DNA from 4 places in the Aminobacter sp. UC22_36 genome. Region 1 is predicted to be linked to each of the others. Evidence: predicted binding sites of a transcription regulator. Region 1 holds the regulator's gene; each other region holds the start of a gene.
What was found. The regulator PhoB, encoded in region 1, activates phosphate uptake and scavenging genes when phosphate is short. The targets are predictions, from matches to a motif close to TGTCATNNANCTGTCAT.
Positions count from the first base shown of each region.

Region 2: the regulator PhoB is predicted to act here: its motif matches at 821-837, upstream of ACHMW7_RS20915 (RNA degradosome polyphosphate kinase).
Region 3: the regulator PhoB is predicted to act here: its motif matches at 716-732, upstream of ACHMW7_RS25325 (DUF6454 family protein).
Region 4: the regulator PhoB is predicted to act here: its motif matches at 722-738, upstream of phnN (phosphonate metabolism protein/1,5-bisphosphokinase (PRPP-forming) PhnN).

Region 1 covers NZ_CP171996.1:965,851-968,048, reverse strand. The annotation lists gene ACHMW7_RS07830 (ROK family protein) at 1-721, shown strand, start outside; gene phoB (phosphate regulon transcriptional regulator PhoB) at 718-1,407, opposite strand; gene phoU (phosphate signaling complex protein PhoU) at 1,511-2,198, opposite strand, start outside.
Region 2 covers NZ_CP171996.1:3,571,389-3,573,586, reverse strand. The annotation lists gene ACHMW7_RS20925 (FAD-dependent monooxygenase) at 1-469, opposite strand, end outside; gene ACHMW7_RS20920 (zinc-finger domain-containing protein) at 504-752, opposite strand; gene ACHMW7_RS20915 (RNA degradosome polyphosphate kinase) at 905-2,198, shown strand, end outside.
Region 3 covers NZ_CP171996.1:4,474,024-4,476,221, reverse strand. The annotation lists gene ACHMW7_RS25335 (Hsp33 family molecular chaperone) at 1-136, shown strand, start outside; gene apaG (Co2+/Mg2+ efflux protein ApaG) at 197-589, opposite strand; gene ACHMW7_RS25325 (DUF6454 family protein) at 780-1,712, shown strand; gene ACHMW7_RS25320 (O-succinylhomoserine sulfhydrylase) at 1,767-2,198, opposite strand, start outside.
Region 4 covers NZ_CP171996.1:5,189,457-5,191,654, reverse strand. The annotation lists gene ACHMW7_RS28980 (peptide chain release factor 3) at 1-681, shown strand, start outside; gene phnN (phosphonate metabolism protein/1,5-bisphosphokinase (PRPP-forming) PhnN) at 896-1,525, shown strand; gene ACHMW7_RS28970 (DUF1513 domain-containing protein) at 1,538-2,198, opposite strand, start outside.

The DNA.
Region 1 (2,198 bases):
CGACATCCCCTTCGCCGATCGGCTCGAACAGGAGTTCGGCGTGCCCGTGTCGGTCGAAAACGACTGCAACATGATCGCCGAGGCGCTGCGCTGGCGCGACCCGGCCCGCTATCGCGACGATTTCATCGCCATCCTGTTGTCGCACGGCATCGGCATGGGTCTCGTCATCAAGGGCGAGCTGTTCACCGGCACCCAATCGTCCGGCGCCGAGTTCGGCCACATGATCCACCGTCCCGACGGCGCGCTCTGCCGCTGCGGCCGCCGCGGCTGCATCGAGGCCTATGCCGGCAACTACGCCATCTGGCGCAACGCCAGGCTTGGCGACGAAAACGCCGAGCCGTTGGCCGACCTGTCCGACGACGACATCAGGGCGCTTGCCGATGCGGCCCGCGACCATGACGGCCCCGAGCGGGAAGCCTTCCGCAAAGCCGGCGAAGCCATCGGCTTCGGCCTGGGTTCGATGTTTGCTTTGTTCGACCCCGCGCCGCTCGCTTTCGTCGGCGTCGGCGCCACAGCCTTCGACCTGATGGAGCCGCATGTCCGCGCCGCCATCGCCAAGACCGCCGGCGGGCTGCACTCGAAGGCGATCTCGTTCGACACCGAGCCCAACGAGGTACCGCTCAAGCGCGAGGGCGCGATGATGCGCGCCCTGCTCACTGTCGATCAGGAGATTTTTGCCGCCGGCACAGCCCCGCGCCGCGCCGAGGCCGAAATCGCTTAATCCTCGCGGATGGCGTAGCCGGCACCGCGGATGGTGCGGATCACGTCAGGCATGCGGCCATTGTTGACGGCCTTGCGCAGACGCCCGACATGCACGTCGACAGTGCGCTCGTCGATATAGATCGTCTCGCCCCAGACATTGTCGAGCAGCTGGCTGCGCGAGAACACCCGGCCCGGATGCCGCATCATGAATTCGAGCAGGCGGAACTCGGTCGGCCCGAGCTTGATCTCGCTCTTCTTGCGGTAGACGCGGTGCGACTCGCGGTCGAGCATGATGTCGCCGACCTTCAGCACCGAAGACAGCACCTCGGGCTTGGCCCGGCGCAGCAGCGCCTTGACGCGTGCCATGAACTCCGGCGTCGAAAACGGCTTGACCAGATAGTCGTCGGCGCCGGTCGAAAGCCCGCGCACACGGTCGCTCTCTTCGCCGCGCGCCGTCAGCATGATGATCGGCAGGCGTTCGGTGTCGGGCCGCATCCTGAGCCTGCGGCACAATTCGATGCCGGAAAGTGCCGGCACCATCCAGTCGAGCACCAGAAGGTCGGGCACGTTTTCCTGGAGCCTGATCTCGGCCTCGTCGCCACGGGTGACGACTTCGACCTGGTAGCCTTCGGACTCGAGGTTGTAGCGAAGCAGCACGCCCAGCGGCTCTTCATCCTCGACGACCATGATCTTGGGGGCGATCATCGGCTGTCCCCTTTCTTGGTGCATGACCCCAACCGGATCATGCACGGATTTAAAGTCCTGCAGCATCCTTGCGCATCCATCGGGACACGCATCGCCGCAGAGTTCAGGCCGGAACCGTCGTCGTGGTCTCGTCGACCTTCGGCCGGTTGAGCGGCAGCTGCGTGCCGGTCACCACGAAATAGGCGTTCTCGGCGATGTTGGTGACATGGTCGCCAATGCGCTCGAGGTTCTTGGCGCAGAACAGCAGATGCGTGCAGGCGGTGATGTTGCGCGGATCTTCCATCATATAGGTCAGCAGTTCGCGGAACACGGCGGTGTACTGGATGTCGATCTTCTGGTCGTCGGCGCGCAGGTCCTTCAGGCCCTCGGCCTTGCGCGCGACATAGAGATCGACGACGCCGCGAACCTGGCCAAGCACCAGTTGCGCCATCGCGTCGATCGAATGCGACAGGTTGCGCGGTGTCGGCGACTGGCCGACAGCACCGACACGCTTGGCGATGTTCTTGGCAAGGTCGCCGATGCGCTCGAGGTCGCCCGCCATGCGGATGGCGCCGACAACGGCGCGCAGATCCTGCGCCATCGGCTGGCGCTTGGCGATCAGCGTGATTGCCGAATTGTCGAGATCGCGCTGCTTGGCATCCATGATCGTGTCGTCGGCAACGACGTTCTGCGCCAGCGACTGGTCGGACGACAACAGCGCGCGGATGGCGCCGGCAACCATCGCGCTGGCGAGGTCGCCCATGTCGCGGATGAGCTGGTCGACGTGCTGGAGTTCCTCGTCGAAGGACCGG
Region 2 (2,198 bases), 2.6 Mb from region 1:
CAGCAACGAACAAAGCTGCTTCGATATGAGAGTCGATGCCGTCTTGCGTGACCGAGACCCTGACGCAATCTGCTAGCGCTTCGACCGCGCCGACGGTCGCACCCGTCGCGATCTCGATTAGGGGGCTTTCCGTCGCGCGTGCGAGCATGGCGCTCTGCAGGTCGGCGCGATGAGCAACGAGGTAAGGGGCTTTCCAGCGCTGTTCGGCGGCAGCACCCAGTGGCACGCGTGCGCGCTCGGCGAGTTTCGCCGCGTCGCGCAGGACGACCGCTTCCGGCCGTACCGCTGAGGCACTGACAAGATCGAGCACGCCGAGGCGGTCGAGGATGCGGGTGGCGTTGGGTGAGAGCTGGAGGCCGGCGCCGACTTCTTCGAGCACCGGCGAACGCTCGTAGACGCGAACGCCAAAGCCATGTCTGGCAAAGGCGAGCGCCGCGGTCAGCCCGGCGATGCCGGCCCCCGCGATCATGATAGGCCGCGATTGCATGACCGCGGCTTTGGGATCAGGCTGCGCGGTCGATGACGTAGAGGCAGCCTGCCGGCTGGGTCTCTGTGGCCTTCAGCTTGGACGAGTAGCGATACAGCGTCGAGCAGTAGGGGCAGACCTTCTCGGCGTCCGCTCCCATGTCGAGGAAGACATGCGGATGGTCGAAGGGCGGGTTGGCGCCCACGCACATGAATTCCTTGACGCCGATCTCGATCACGGCATGTCCAGCATCGTTCTGGAAGTGGGGGATGGAGCCGCCGGCCATGGTATTTTCCCTTCAGAGGAACCTTATTGGAGAGCGTTTGTATCATAAGCGACGGGTTTGCAAGATGCTGAAATGAAACTGTCGCAATTGCCTGTCAGAGGATAAGTTGAGCCGGATAAGCGGCGGAACGCGGCAGTGGGGAAGGTTTGCATATGAATCAGTTGAAGCCGGTCCATACCGATTTCGTCAACGACAAGTCACTGGCAGGCGCTGTCGACGGCAACCCCGATCGCTTCGTCAATCGCGAGTTCTCCTGGCTGCAATTCAACAGGCGCGTGCTCGAACAGTCGCAGAACCCGAACCATCCGCTGCTCGAACGCGTACGCTTCCTATCGATCTCGGCCGGCAATCTCGATGAGTTCTTCATGGTCCGCGTCGCAGGCCTTGCCGGCCAGGTGCGCGAAGGCATCACCGTCCGCAGCGCCGACGGCCGCACGCCGGAACAGCAGCTCGATCAGCTGCTGCATGAAGTCGAGCGGCTTCAGGAAGATCAGCAAAAGAGCCTGTCGAGCCTGATGGAGCTGCTCAAGGCTGAAGGTATCGAGAGCATATCGGCGACGGACCTTACCAAGGACGAACGCAAGTGGCTCGAAGACCACTTCATGGAGCAGATCTTTCCGGTGCTGACGCCGCTGTCGATCGATCCGGCGCATCCGTTCCCGTTCATTCCCAATCTCGGCTTTTCGATCGCCCTGCAGTTGCGCCACCGCAAGAGCGGCGAGGAGATGACGGCACTGCTGCGCTTGCCTGTGGCGCTGCGCCGCTACATCAGGCTGCCCGAGCGCAAGCGCTCGGTGCGCTTCATCCCGATCGAAGAGACCGTCAACCTGTTCATCGGCAAGCTGTTTCCCGGTTACGAGGTCAAGGGCTCGGGTACCTTCCAGATCATTCGCGACAGCGACATCGAGGTCGAGGAAGAATCCGAAGACCTTGTTCGCCTGTTCGAGACCGCGCTGAAGCGGCGCCGGCGCGGGTCGGTCATCCGTATCGAGTTCGATAGCCAGATGCCGGCCTTCCTGCGCGATTTCGTCGCCGGCGAACTCGGTGTGTCGGCCAATCGCGTCAGCATTCTAAGCGGGCCTCTGGCGATCAACCAGATTTCCGAGATCGTCTCGATCCCGCGCGACGACCTGAAATTCCCGCCCTTCAACCCACGTTTCCCTGAGCGCATCCGCGATCATCGCGGTGACTGCTTCGCGGCGATCCGAGAGAAGGACTTCGTCGTCCATCACCCCTACGAATCGTTCGACGTGGTCGTGCAATTCCTACGCCAGGCCGCGATCGATCCCGAAGTTGTGGCGATCAAGCAGACGCTCTACCGCACCTCAAACGACAGCCCGATCGTGCGCGCTTTGGTCGATGCCGCCGAGGCCGGCAAGTCGGTAACGGCACTTGTCGAGCTCAAGGCGCGTTTCGACGAGGAGGCCAACATCCGCTGGGCGCGCG
Region 3 (2,198 bases), 1.9 Mb from region 1:
GATCAAGGGTATCCTGCAGGGCTTCACGGCCGAGGAAATCACCGAGAGCGTCGAAGACGGCGTTATCCGGGTCGCTTGCGAGTTCTGCTCCAAGTCCTACGAGTTCGATCCCGCCGAGTTCGCACCGGTCCAGTAACTCCATCTGGCTACCGGAGCACGGCCTTGAAAACCGGCGCCCGGTTTTCGGGCTCATGCTCTAGTTCAGCCTGTGACGCGCGCCGGGTAGATCCAGTGAAAAGGCGGGAATGGCGATGTCGAACATCTCGCCTGCTTCGGTGCGCATGGTGTAGCGCCCGACCATGATTCCCGATGGCGTTGAGAGCGGGCAGCCCGACGCATATTGATAGCTGTCGCCTGGATTGAGTTCTGGCTGGTCGCCGACGACGCCTGGGCCCTGGACTTCCTCGACCCGGCCAGTGGCGTCGGTGATGTGCCAGTAGCGCGCCAAAAGCTGGACGAACTCGTCCGAGTTGTTTTCGATGGTGACGCGATAGCCCCAGACATAGCGGTTTTCCGAGGGCTCGGAACGCTCCTCCAGGTAAAACGGCTCGACCTCGACCGCGATGTTGCGGGTGATTGCGCGATACATATGCTGCGCTCCTTGGCCTGCACGACGACAGAGTCCGCCGCGCAGGGCGGCGGGTCAACTGGCGTTAGACGAATTCACACCAATTGTGATGAGGCTGTGGCGGATTTCACGTCAACGACGCATCGGCGTCACCCCGCTGTCATGCCACAAGGCCAGTTTCTGCGTCATCCAACGACAAGGAATCTCAGCCATGAAACGTCTCATCGCCCTTCTTTTCGCCTCGGCCTGCCTTGCCGGCACAGTTGCCCATGCGAACGATCTGGCAAGCGGCATCGAAAAGCTGACCAGGGGCACCGAGTGGCAGCTGGTCAAATCTCCCAGGCTGGAGTTCGACACCTTCCACCCCCAGGGCTTCGCGCGTGTCGGCGATGCGCTGTTCATGTCGTCCGTCGAGATCATCGAACGGACCAAGAAGTTCGAGGCACCGCAGAACGGGCTCGACCGCGACGAGGGCAAGGGTGCCGGCCATCTGTTCAAGCTCGATGCAAGCGGCAAGCTTGTCGGCCAGGTCAAGCTCGGCGACGGTGCGATCTACCATCCGGGCGGCATCGACTATGACGGTCGCTGGCTGTGGGTGCCGGTGGCTGAATACCGGCCGAACAGCAAGTCGATCATCTACCGCGTCGATCCGGAAACCCTGGAGGCGACCGAAGTCTTCCGTTTCCCCGACCACATTGGCGGTATCGTCTCCGATCCCGAAAACGGCATGCTGCACGCCGTCAGCTGGGGGTCGCGCCGCTTCTACAACTGGAAGGTCACGGAGGATCTGACGGTGCCGGATGCGGCGCTCGACCCGGAGAAGACACGCACGCTCAATCCCTCGCACTACATCGACTATCAGGATTGCGCGCTGGCCAAGCCGGGCCAGGCCGTCTGCACCGGCCTCACCGAATACCGCCCGGGTCCTGACGGGCAGGTCTTCCGCCTCGGCGGCATCGAAACAGTCGATCTCAAGGATGGCCGCCCGCTGTTTCAGATGCCGATCCAGATCTGGACGGAAAAAGGCAAGTCGATCGCCGGCAATCCGGTGCTGATCGAAAAGACCGAGACGGGCCTGCGCCTGACGGCGGCCCCGGAAGACAACGAGACCAAGCTCTACGTCTACGAAACCAAGCTGCCGTAAGACGGATTGAGGCGGGCGGCGCTCCGGCATGCGGAGCGCCGTACATCTGTAGGCTTAGCGGGCCGCCTTCAACGCATCGCCGATGTCGTTGAGCAGGTCGTCGGCGTCTTCCAGGCCGACCGACAGGCGCAGTGTGCCGTCGTCGATACCGAGTTCGGCGCGAGCCTCGTCGGTGAGGTTCTTGTGCGTCGTCGTCGCCGGATGGGTGATCAGGCTCTTCGAGTCGCCGAGATTGTTCGAGATCAGGATGATATTGAGCGCGTTTTCGAAGGCGAAGGCCGCCTTCTTGCCGCCCTTGACGTCGAAGCAGATCAAGGTCGAACCGCCCGACATCTGCTTCTTGACGATGTCGGCCTGCGGGTGGTCGGCCCGGCCCGGATAGATCAGGCGCGACACTTCAGGACTTTCGGCCAGGAAGTCGGCGATCTTGCCGGCGGACTCGGTCTGCTGGCGCACGCGCAGTGGCAGGGTTTCGAGGCCCTTGAG
Region 4 (2,198 bases), 1.1 Mb from region 1:
CACCGCGACCGCATCGCCTTCGTCCGCGTCTGCTCAGGCGAGCTCAAGCGCGGCATGAAGGCCAAGCTGGTCCGCACCGGCAAGCAGATGAGCCTGTCGGCGCCGCAGTTCTTCTTCGCGCGTTCGCGCATCACCGCCGACGAAGCCTATGCCGGCGACGTCGTCGGCATCCCCAACCACGGCACGTTGCGCATCGGCGACACGCTGACCGAGGGCGAGGACATCCTGTTCCGTGGCGTGCCCAATTTCGCGCCTGAGATCCTGCGCCGCGTCCGCCTCGGCGACGCGATGAAGGCCAAGAAGCTCAAGGAAGCGCTGCACCAGATGGCCGAAGAAGGCGTGGTCCAGCTGTTCCAGCCCGAGGACGGCTCGCCGGCCATCGTCGGCGTCGTCGGTGCGCTGCAGATCGACGTGCTCAAGGAGCGCCTGTCGGTCGAATACACGCTGCCGGTCGATTTCGAGATGGCGCGTTTTTCGGTCTGCCGCTGGATCGACGCCGACGACAAGGCCGACCTGCACCGCTTCATCGAAAGCCATCGCGGCGACATCGCCCGCGACCTCGACAATGACCCGGTCTTCCTCGCCCAGCACGAGTTCTCGCTCAACTACGAGGCCGAGCGCTGGAAGATGATCCGCTTTGCCGCGATCAAGGACTATCAGGTCCGCGACAAGGTCGCCTGATCCCGAATGGCGGAGCCCAATTGCCGCTCCGCCATTTCCGTTTCGTCATTCCGTCATGCAAATCGCCTAATGGCATCGCAGTGCCGCCGCCCGCCCGTGGTCCAAGCCATGGTGCGTGACAGGCCGGCACTGGAGATGTTCAATGCGCCGAGCCACCAGACAAGGGGCCGGCGCTGCCAGGGCGGGGGCTCTGGCCCGGAGGAAATGACGTCGCATGATGGTTTCAGCTTTGATCGAGCGTGAATTGACCCGGGTAGGCTCGCCCGTCCGCAACGGCGTGTTTGTCGCCGTCGTCGGCCCCAGTGGTGCTGGCAAGGACACGCTGATTGCCTATGTCCGCGAGCGCCTGACCGACGAGGATCACGTCGAATTCGCCCGCCGCGTCATCACGCGTACCAGCGACGGCGCCACCGAAGACCACGACACGCTGGCCGACGCGGCCTTCATCGAAGCCGAAGCATCGGGCGCCTTTGCGCTGTCTTGGGAAGCACACGGCCTGCGCTACGGCATCCCGTCGTCGGTTGATGATGCGATTTCGGTCGGCCACGTTGTTGTGGCCAATACTTCGCGTGGGGTCATCCCGGCGCTGCGCCAGCGCTACGCCAATGTCGCGGTGGTCGAAATTTCCGCATCGCCTGAAATCCTGGCCGGACGGCTTGCCGCGCGCGGCCGTGAATCTCGCGGCGAAGTGCTGGCGCGGCTGGCGCGTACCGCGCCGCACGATCTCAGCGGTCCGGGCTACGTCGCCATCGACAACAGCGGTTCGGCTGAAATCGCCGGCGAGCGTTTCCTTGCCGTGTTGCGCAAGGCGGTCGCCTTCTCTGATGTGTCGGGGCTTATCTAGGTAAGTAATAGCTTACGTATTGTGCAGGTCGATGCGCAGCATGTGATTGTCCCAGACATGCTCGGGATCGTCGGTCTGCTTGCCGTCGGGCTCGACGATGAGGCCGGCACCCGTGGTTGCCAGGAAGCCGTCATGGTCGGGCGCCAGGCCGCAGACCTCGACCAGGTCGTTCCTGGCGACGACCTTGCCGGTCTTGGCTTCGATCATCGCCCAGGCGTTGCCTTGCGGCGATGACACCGCGACAAGGCCGGCGTCGCGGTTGGCGGCGACCGAGCCGATGTAGTTGCGGAAGCCGCCGAGAATGTCTTCCGGCATCTCCAGCATGGCGAGCTCCTCACCGCGCGCGGCGCGGCCGACAAGCAGCGGCCTTTCCGTCGCCGGTCCCTCGTGCTGGCAGCCGAACCAGACCGTTCCCTGGGAGTCGATGTCCATGTGCCGGATCGACAACTGGTGAAGCTTTTCGGGCAGTTCGTGCTTTTCGAGCAGATCGCCTGAAATGCGGTCGACGAGCACGAAGGACGGCTTCATCGTCGGAATGTTGAGCTTGGCGCGGCCGAAATCCGGATGGGTCTCGATGCCGCCATTGCAGATGGCGAGCGTGCTTCCGTCGCCGAGCAGGATCAGCTCGTGCGGGCCAACGCCATGGGTAGGGAATTCGCTGAGGCGGCGGAAG